Regions from separate parts of the Planococcus sp. MB-3u-03 genome, predicted to be linked through region 2. Evidence: riboswitches for the same ligand, from Rfam matches in the RefSeq annotation. Region 2 holds a riboswitch; each other region holds the start of a gene.
What was found. Region 2 has a riboswitch for thiamine pyrophosphate ahead of CW734_RS10150 (YkoF family thiamine/hydroxymethylpyrimidine-binding protein). Riboswitches for the same ligand answer to the same signal wherever they lie in the genome.

Region 1 (2,267 bases), 100 kb from region 2:
GTACCGCTTGCCGGTCGAGACGACCACGACCTGGAGCTAAGCCAGCCAATCTTGAGTATTCGGTATTTATGTATTATATTTGACTGGTCAATGAATAGTGGGCACAGCTATCAATTGACTTCATCGATTATTTAGGAGGTCTTTCTATGCCGTGTTCATTTTCAAAGCAGGAACAAATGCTGCACCAGTTTAAGGGCCTGACCAATCAGATCAGCCCAAAGTTCGAGCGCTGCACAGGTATCAGTGCGTCACGCTATGAATTATTGTCCCAACTGTATAAGGTGGATGAAATCAATCAATCGACGCTTCAAAAATTGGTCAATATCGACGGCGCCGCGATTACGCGTCATTTGAAACAGCTAGAAGCGAGCGGAATGGTCACGAAGCGCAGAAATCCAGAGGACAACCGCGTGATTTTTGTCAGCCTGACCGATGAAGGCCGCGAGCGCATCATCGAATACCGGAAAGAAAATATGGGCTTCGTTAAGCAAATGCTCCACGATTTCACGTCTGAGGAAGTGGATGCGCTAAGCGATATGCTACAACGTATGCAAGACAATATCGTTGATTATTAAAAAAATATAAATTAAAGGATGGCGAAAACATATGATGATTATCCACGCACATTTGCAAGTAAAACCTGACCAAGAACAAGCGTTTTTAGATGAAGGCAAAACTCTTATTGAAGCATCGCGTCAAGAACCAGGCAATGTACAATACGATTTGATGAAATCGGTCGAGCAGGACGGCCATTACACGATGGTCGAAGTATGGAAAGATGCGCAAGCAATCGAAGCCCATAACGCGAGCGAGCATTTCACGGCATTTTCGAAAAAAGCAGCCGGATTCATGAGCGCGCCGATGGAACTCAAAGTCTATAGCGGTGAAGCTGTCCCAATGTAAGAAAAACTTGTTTGTTCAAATGAGATGCCAGACAGTGCTTGAACATCTCGGTGAACTGTGACAAGATAGACCTTGAAAGACAAATGCTAATTTCATAAAACACATGTGGGGAATCGGTGTTGCCGATTGAGAGAATATCCGTGAGATATTGACCCTTGGAACCTGAACTGGCTAATACCAGCGGAGGGAACATATTCAAATCGGTCTATTCTGCGATGATATGCGCCCAAGGTTTCTATAACCTTGGGCGCTTTTTTGTATCCGCAATTGGATATGTCCCCTGAATCAGCTCCTGAAATCATCTTTTATGAATTCATTCAGAGGGGGAAACAAGATGAAAAAATGGACGATTGCCATTGCGCCGGTATTGCTGCTGGCGGCATGTACAGACGAAGCGGAAAATCCGGGCAGCGATGTGGCGAATGAACAACAGGGATTACAAGAAGTGACGATGGTGTTGGATTGGACGCCAAATACCAACCACACCGGATTGTATGTGGCGCAGGAAAAGGGCTATTTTGAAGAGCAAGGGCTCGATGTCGAAATCATCTTGCCGGGTGAAGCGGGCGCCAATCAATTGGTCGCCTCCAACCAGGCGGAATTCGGCATCGGGGCACAGGAAAGCTTGACGGAAGCGAGAGTCCAGGGAATCCCGATCGTCTCGATCGCGGCGCTCATCCAGCACAACACGTCCGGATTTGCATCACCTAAAGACAAAGGCATCGAATCGCCGAGTGATTATGAAGGGAAAACTTACGGCGGATGGGGCGCGCCGGTCGAAAAAGCAGTGCTTGGGTCCATCATGGAACAAGACGATGCCGATGTGGGAAAAGTCGACATCGTCAATATCGGCAATAGCGACTTTTTCACAGCGGTCGAACGCGACATTGATTTTGCGTGGATCTATTACGGCTGGACGGGAATTGAAGCCGAACTGCGCGGCGATGAATTGAACATGCAGTATTTGACGGACTACTCGGACAAACTGGATTATTACACCCCGATTCTGATGACCAATGAAAACTTGATTGCAGAAAATCCGGAAACCGTTCGTGCATTCACCAAAGCAGTGTCGCAAGGCTATGAATTCGCCATCGATGAGCCGGAACAAGCAGCTGAGATCTTGATCGAAGCGGTACCAGATTTGGACCCGGAACTGGTGAATGCGAGCCAGAAATGGCTGTCGCCGAAATATCAGGACGATGCCGCGAAATTCGGCGAACAACAAGAGCAAGTGTGGGCGGATTATGCAGCTTGGATGTTCGGCAACGGGTTGCTGGATGAGGAACTGGACGTCGAGCAGGCATACACCAATGAATTTTTACCGGAGGAGGAAAACTGATGGGCAATGCACTATTAAGTAT
Region 2 (2,267 bases):
GAGGACTTGAAAGCTTTGGCGGATTACACGATCAAACGGCATTTCCCAGACATCCCCGGGCCAGACCGCTATATCGAATTATTCCGCCGGACAGCGCAGCGGCAAGCTCCACTCATCGCGAAATGGCAGCTCGCCGGTTTTGTCCATGGCGTCATGAACACGGACAATATGGCGATCAGCGGCGAAACGATCGACTATGGCCCGTGCGCTTTTCTGGACCGCTATGATGAATCCGCGGTCTTCAGCTCGATTGATGCTGGCGGCCGTTATGCTTATCGCAACCAGCCGCTCATCGGCGGATGGAATTTAGCGCGTTTTGCAGAGTCTCTGTTTCCTCTTTTAGATGAGATTCCGGAAAAACAGGCCTTGTCGTCTCTCCAAGGAGCGCTCGAGGAATATGTAAATTCGCAAAAGCAATTATATTTGGCAGGCATGCGCGAAAAACTCGGCTTGTTTACAGAAACGCCAGAAGATGAACAATTGATCGATGCGTTGCTGGAATTGATGCAGGAAAAGCAAGCGGATTATACCAATACATTCCGTTCCTTGACCTTCGAAGCAGTTGAAGAGCCCCAACTGGCAAACGACCCGGCTTTTAAAGCCTGGCACAACCGCTATAAAGCCCGCCAGCAACAAGAAGGCCGCCCAGCACAAGAAATTCTGGAATTGATGAAAAGCCGGAATCCGGCTGTTATCCCGCGCAACCACCGCGTGGAAGCGGCACTGGAAGCGGCAGCGCAAGGCGATTATGAAGTGATGGAAAAGCTTTTGGATATCCTTCGAAATCCATATGCCCATTCCGAAGAACAGCAGCCGTATACGGCGCCTCCACCGCCTTCGACGCCTCCATACCAGACCTATTGCGGAACATGAACCAAAAAAATCCCCTGCCTCTTTATCGGCAGGGGATTTTCTCTATTGTGCTTGTCGATTCGATCACTGTCCGTCTGTGACTTCAGAGACACTGACCATTTTGACTTCGTCCATCTTGAATTGGTAATACGTATCGTTGTCGCCGATAAATTCGCGGAAATCATCCGCATCCAAACCGCTGACCGCTTGTTTCGGGGTATCGGCTTCGACGGTGCTGACCGCTTCGACGCCTGCGCCGAAATGATAAACGACGCGGAATTTTTTTGTTGATGCCATAATAATTGGATTCCTCCTCAAATGCTTGTCTGCTTTAGGTTTACCCGATTTTTTAGGGAGTATTCACCTCAGCCATCATTTTCTCATTCTCGATGAAAATAGTAGAATCCCTTTACTTGGGAAAGTATTTGACTTACACTTTAGCCATCGGGAAAACCCGACACTCAAAACCGCATACCGTTTTTCTGCACTGGGGGTGCATATTTTGCTGAGATGAGAGCTTTCGCTCCGATCCCTTATGACTCGATCAGGTTAGGACCTGCGTGAGGAAGTGCGGTGACTTTCCGACATGACTACGAAATATGGAATAGTGGCTGCATCTTCACGGATGCGGCTTTTTTGTGCATATTTTTAGGAGGGATTCCATATGGAACCATATTCATGCGGCACCAGCCCGATCGTCGGATTTCGCTTTTCCTTGCATCCGATGAGCGGCAATTTCATCAACATCATCAAAGGCGCGTTAAAGGACATCGACACGTCCAATGTGTGGATGCAGACCGATGATGTCTCCACCGTCATCCGGGGCAAACAACAGCATGTCTTCAATGTCGCGAAGGCGCTCACGCTGCATGCAGCGAAGACGAAGGAACATATCGCCCTGTCCGGCACCTTTTCAGCTGGATGTCCAGGAGATACCGCGGGCGATGCGTATTTGGACGCCCCGGATGAACCGGCAAACCAAGACGACAGCAAGCAATACGTTTCATCCCAATTCGCACTTTACCCGATGAACAATCCCGATTATATGAAAGTTATCTACCGCGAAGTGGAACGTGCAAAAGAGTTCGGGGTATGGAACGATTCCATGCATTATGCTAGCGGCATCCACGGGGATATCCATAAGGTCTTTTCTTTTTACGAAACGAGCTTTTCCAGCGCGCGCTCCGCTAAACACCCCCATCTCGTGATGACCCTATCCATGAGCATCAACAGTCCTTCACACAAAACAGGCGGTGAGGATCATGCTTAAGGAATGGAAGCTGAAAGAAATTGTCCTTATGTCATTATTTGGCGTCGTGTTCGGCATTGTCTATTTGCTGTTTTTACATATCGGCAACTTATGGGCAGGCGTCATCGGGCCGCTTGCCTATGAATGGATGTTCGGCATCTGGTTT
Region 3 (2,267 bases), 760 kb from region 2:
ATGATCGGCAAGTTGACGGAAGGCTGCTCATAGTATTCCGTCGATTCTTTACGGAACGGCAAATCTTTCATGCCGGCATGGAATTTCATCGCCGATTCGATGGCGTTGATGCCTTCCCATGGGCGCGAACCGTGTGCCGGTTTGCCTTTGAATGTCAAATCCATTCTTAGTATGCCTTTTGATTGTAAGCCGATCTTCAAATGGGTCGGCTCGCCGCAAATGACGAAATCGCCGTAATGACCTTGATCGACCAGCCATTTCGATGTATTGCGCCCGCCAATTTCTTCGTCTGTGACGATATGCAGGTGCACTTCGCGCGGCAAGGCGGAAGCATCGAGGTCAACAAATGCCTGCATCATCGCCGCGACCCCGGCTTTCATGTCGGCCGACCCGCGGCCATACAGTTTGTCGCCTTCTTCGATTGGGGAGAATTGCTCTTTATGTCCCGGCACGACGTCGACATGGCCGTTCCAGATGATCTTTTCGGCACCTTGCCCTTTAGCTGCTGTCAGCATGAGGTAGCCGTCATTATCGTGTACTTCGACTTCTTCGCCTTTCGCCTTGAGCCAGGCAGAGCAGAACATCAGCGCTTCATTCGCCCCTTCTTTCGTATCGCTTTCGATTTTGATCAAATCCTTCAATAAATCAATCATTGATCCGGCAGTTTTTAAACTGCCTCCACCACCTTCCACAAAGTTTGCTATTTTCTAACTACCCTAATCCGTTTGGCTGAAACGGCCTTGCAAGCCAAACTTACGTTGTGTACAATACACATAATAGCGGAATAATTGTATGCACCACAAGGGGAGCTTTGGCTGAGAGTGAACGATTAAGTTCTTACCCTTCGAACCTGCAAGTTAATGCTTGCGCAGGGATGTGGATGGAAAACCGGCCCAAGCGGCGCCAGGATCTGTCCTGGCGCCGTTTTTTATATGGTTTTTAAAAACGGCCCTTCTGGTGATGTGCAAATCCAAAAGGAGGCAGTTTGAATGAGAAATAAACGTGTATTGTTAATGGTCGAAATTGCGATTTTTGCAGCTCTCGGCTTTGTATTGGATTTTATCGCCTTTCGCATGCCGCAAGGGGGATCGGTCAGCTTGGTCATGATTCCGATCGTGCTGATGGCATTCCGGAGGGGCGTCGCAGCCGGTGTCGTCACGGGTCTTCTGGTCGGCTTGCTGCAGATTGTCACTGGTTTCATCTCGGTTGCGCCGCTGTCGTTCGGCTTTGTCGTCATGCAAGTCATTTTGGATTATTTGCTGGCATATGGCGTCGTCGGTTTGGCCGGAATGATGCGGGGCCGCTACTTGGAAGCCGTGGAGGCGAAAAAGACCGGGAAAATCATTGTCATGGTCGCACTCGGTGTCTTGATTGGTTCATTTCTCCGTTATGTGATCCACGTCATTACGGGGATCCTGTTCTTCGGCATGTTTGCTGATGGCAATGTCTTCATCTATTCAGCCGTCTACAACGCCACCTATATGATTCCGGTCGCAATTGTCGCGGCCATCGTTTGCTCGTTGCTGTTCATTACAGCGCCGCGTTTGACGCAGCCCGATTCATGATTAAAACCGCCTAGTGATAGGCGGTTTTTTTGATGGATAAAGAAAATAATGAACGCTCTTCATTGGTTATTTATGGGAATTTCCCGAAAGGTATGAGAGGCGAGAGCGGCTTATTCTATGTTATAATGCTCAAATAGAATAGTTTGAAAGAAGGGTCAGTATGATAGCGACTAATGAAAAAGATATTGAAGGTTTGAAAAAAGCCGGACAGATGGTGGCAGAAATCCGCGAAACGATGAAAGCGGCCGTGAAGCCCGGCATCACGACGAAAGAACTCGATGAATTGGGCGGCCGCCTGTTCAAAGAATGGGGCGGGGTCTCTGCTCCGAAATCAGAATACGATTTCCCCGGTTATACATGCATCAGCGTCAACGAAGAAGTGGCGCACGGGATTCCAGGAAAGCGCGTCATAAATGACGGAGACATCGTTAATATCGACGTGTCCGGATCATACGGTGATTATTTTGCGGACACTGGAATTTCATTCGTGGTCGGAGAAGGGCACGAAGCGAAAGAAAAGCTTTGCCAAGCGGCGGAATCCGCATTCGAACGCGCCATGATGAAAGTGAAAGCGGGTGCCAAGCTGAACCAGATCGGTAAGGCAGTCGAACGCGAAGCGAAAGACCAAGGCTTGTTCGTCATCAAGAACCTGACAGGGCATGGCGTCGGAAAATCGCTTCACGAGGCGCCGCAATATATCCT

Region 1: linked by a shared signal. The riboswitch ahead of CW734_RS09630 (ABC transporter substrate-binding protein) and the one ahead of CW734_RS10150 (YkoF family thiamine/hydroxymethylpyrimidine-binding protein) in region 2 are both predicted to bind thiamine pyrophosphate.
Region 3: linked by a shared signal. The riboswitch ahead of thiT (energy-coupled thiamine transporter ThiT) and the one ahead of CW734_RS10150 (YkoF family thiamine/hydroxymethylpyrimidine-binding protein) in region 2 are both predicted to bind thiamine pyrophosphate.

What each region holds. Positions count from the first base shown of each region.
Region 1 covers NZ_CP025135.1:1,665,073-1,667,339, forward strand. The annotation lists gene CW734_RS09615 (nitroreductase family protein) at 1-40, shown strand, start outside; gene CW734_RS09620 (MarR family winged helix-turn-helix transcriptional regulator) at 147-575, shown strand; gene CW734_RS09625 (putative quinol monooxygenase) at 607-903, shown strand; TPP riboswitch at 1,000-1,110, shown strand; gene CW734_RS09630 (ABC transporter substrate-binding protein) at 1,238-2,245, shown strand; gene CW734_RS09635 (thiamine-binding protein) at 2,245-2,267, shown strand, end outside.
Region 2 covers NZ_CP025135.1:1,765,479-1,767,745, forward strand. The annotation lists gene CW734_RS10140 (protein adenylyltransferase SelO) at 1-873, shown strand, start outside; gene CW734_RS10145 (hypothetical protein) at 937-1,149, opposite strand; TPP riboswitch at 1,332-1,436, shown strand; gene CW734_RS10150 (YkoF family thiamine/hydroxymethylpyrimidine-binding protein) at 1,517-2,122, shown strand; gene CW734_RS10155 (ECF transporter S component) at 2,115-2,267, shown strand, end outside.
Region 3 covers NZ_CP025135.1:1,007,755-1,010,021, forward strand. The annotation lists gene CW734_RS06215 (M20 family metallopeptidase) at 1-653, opposite strand, end outside; TPP riboswitch at 793-892, shown strand; gene thiT (energy-coupled thiamine transporter ThiT) at 990-1,565, shown strand; gene map (type I methionyl aminopeptidase) at 1,726-2,267, shown strand, end outside.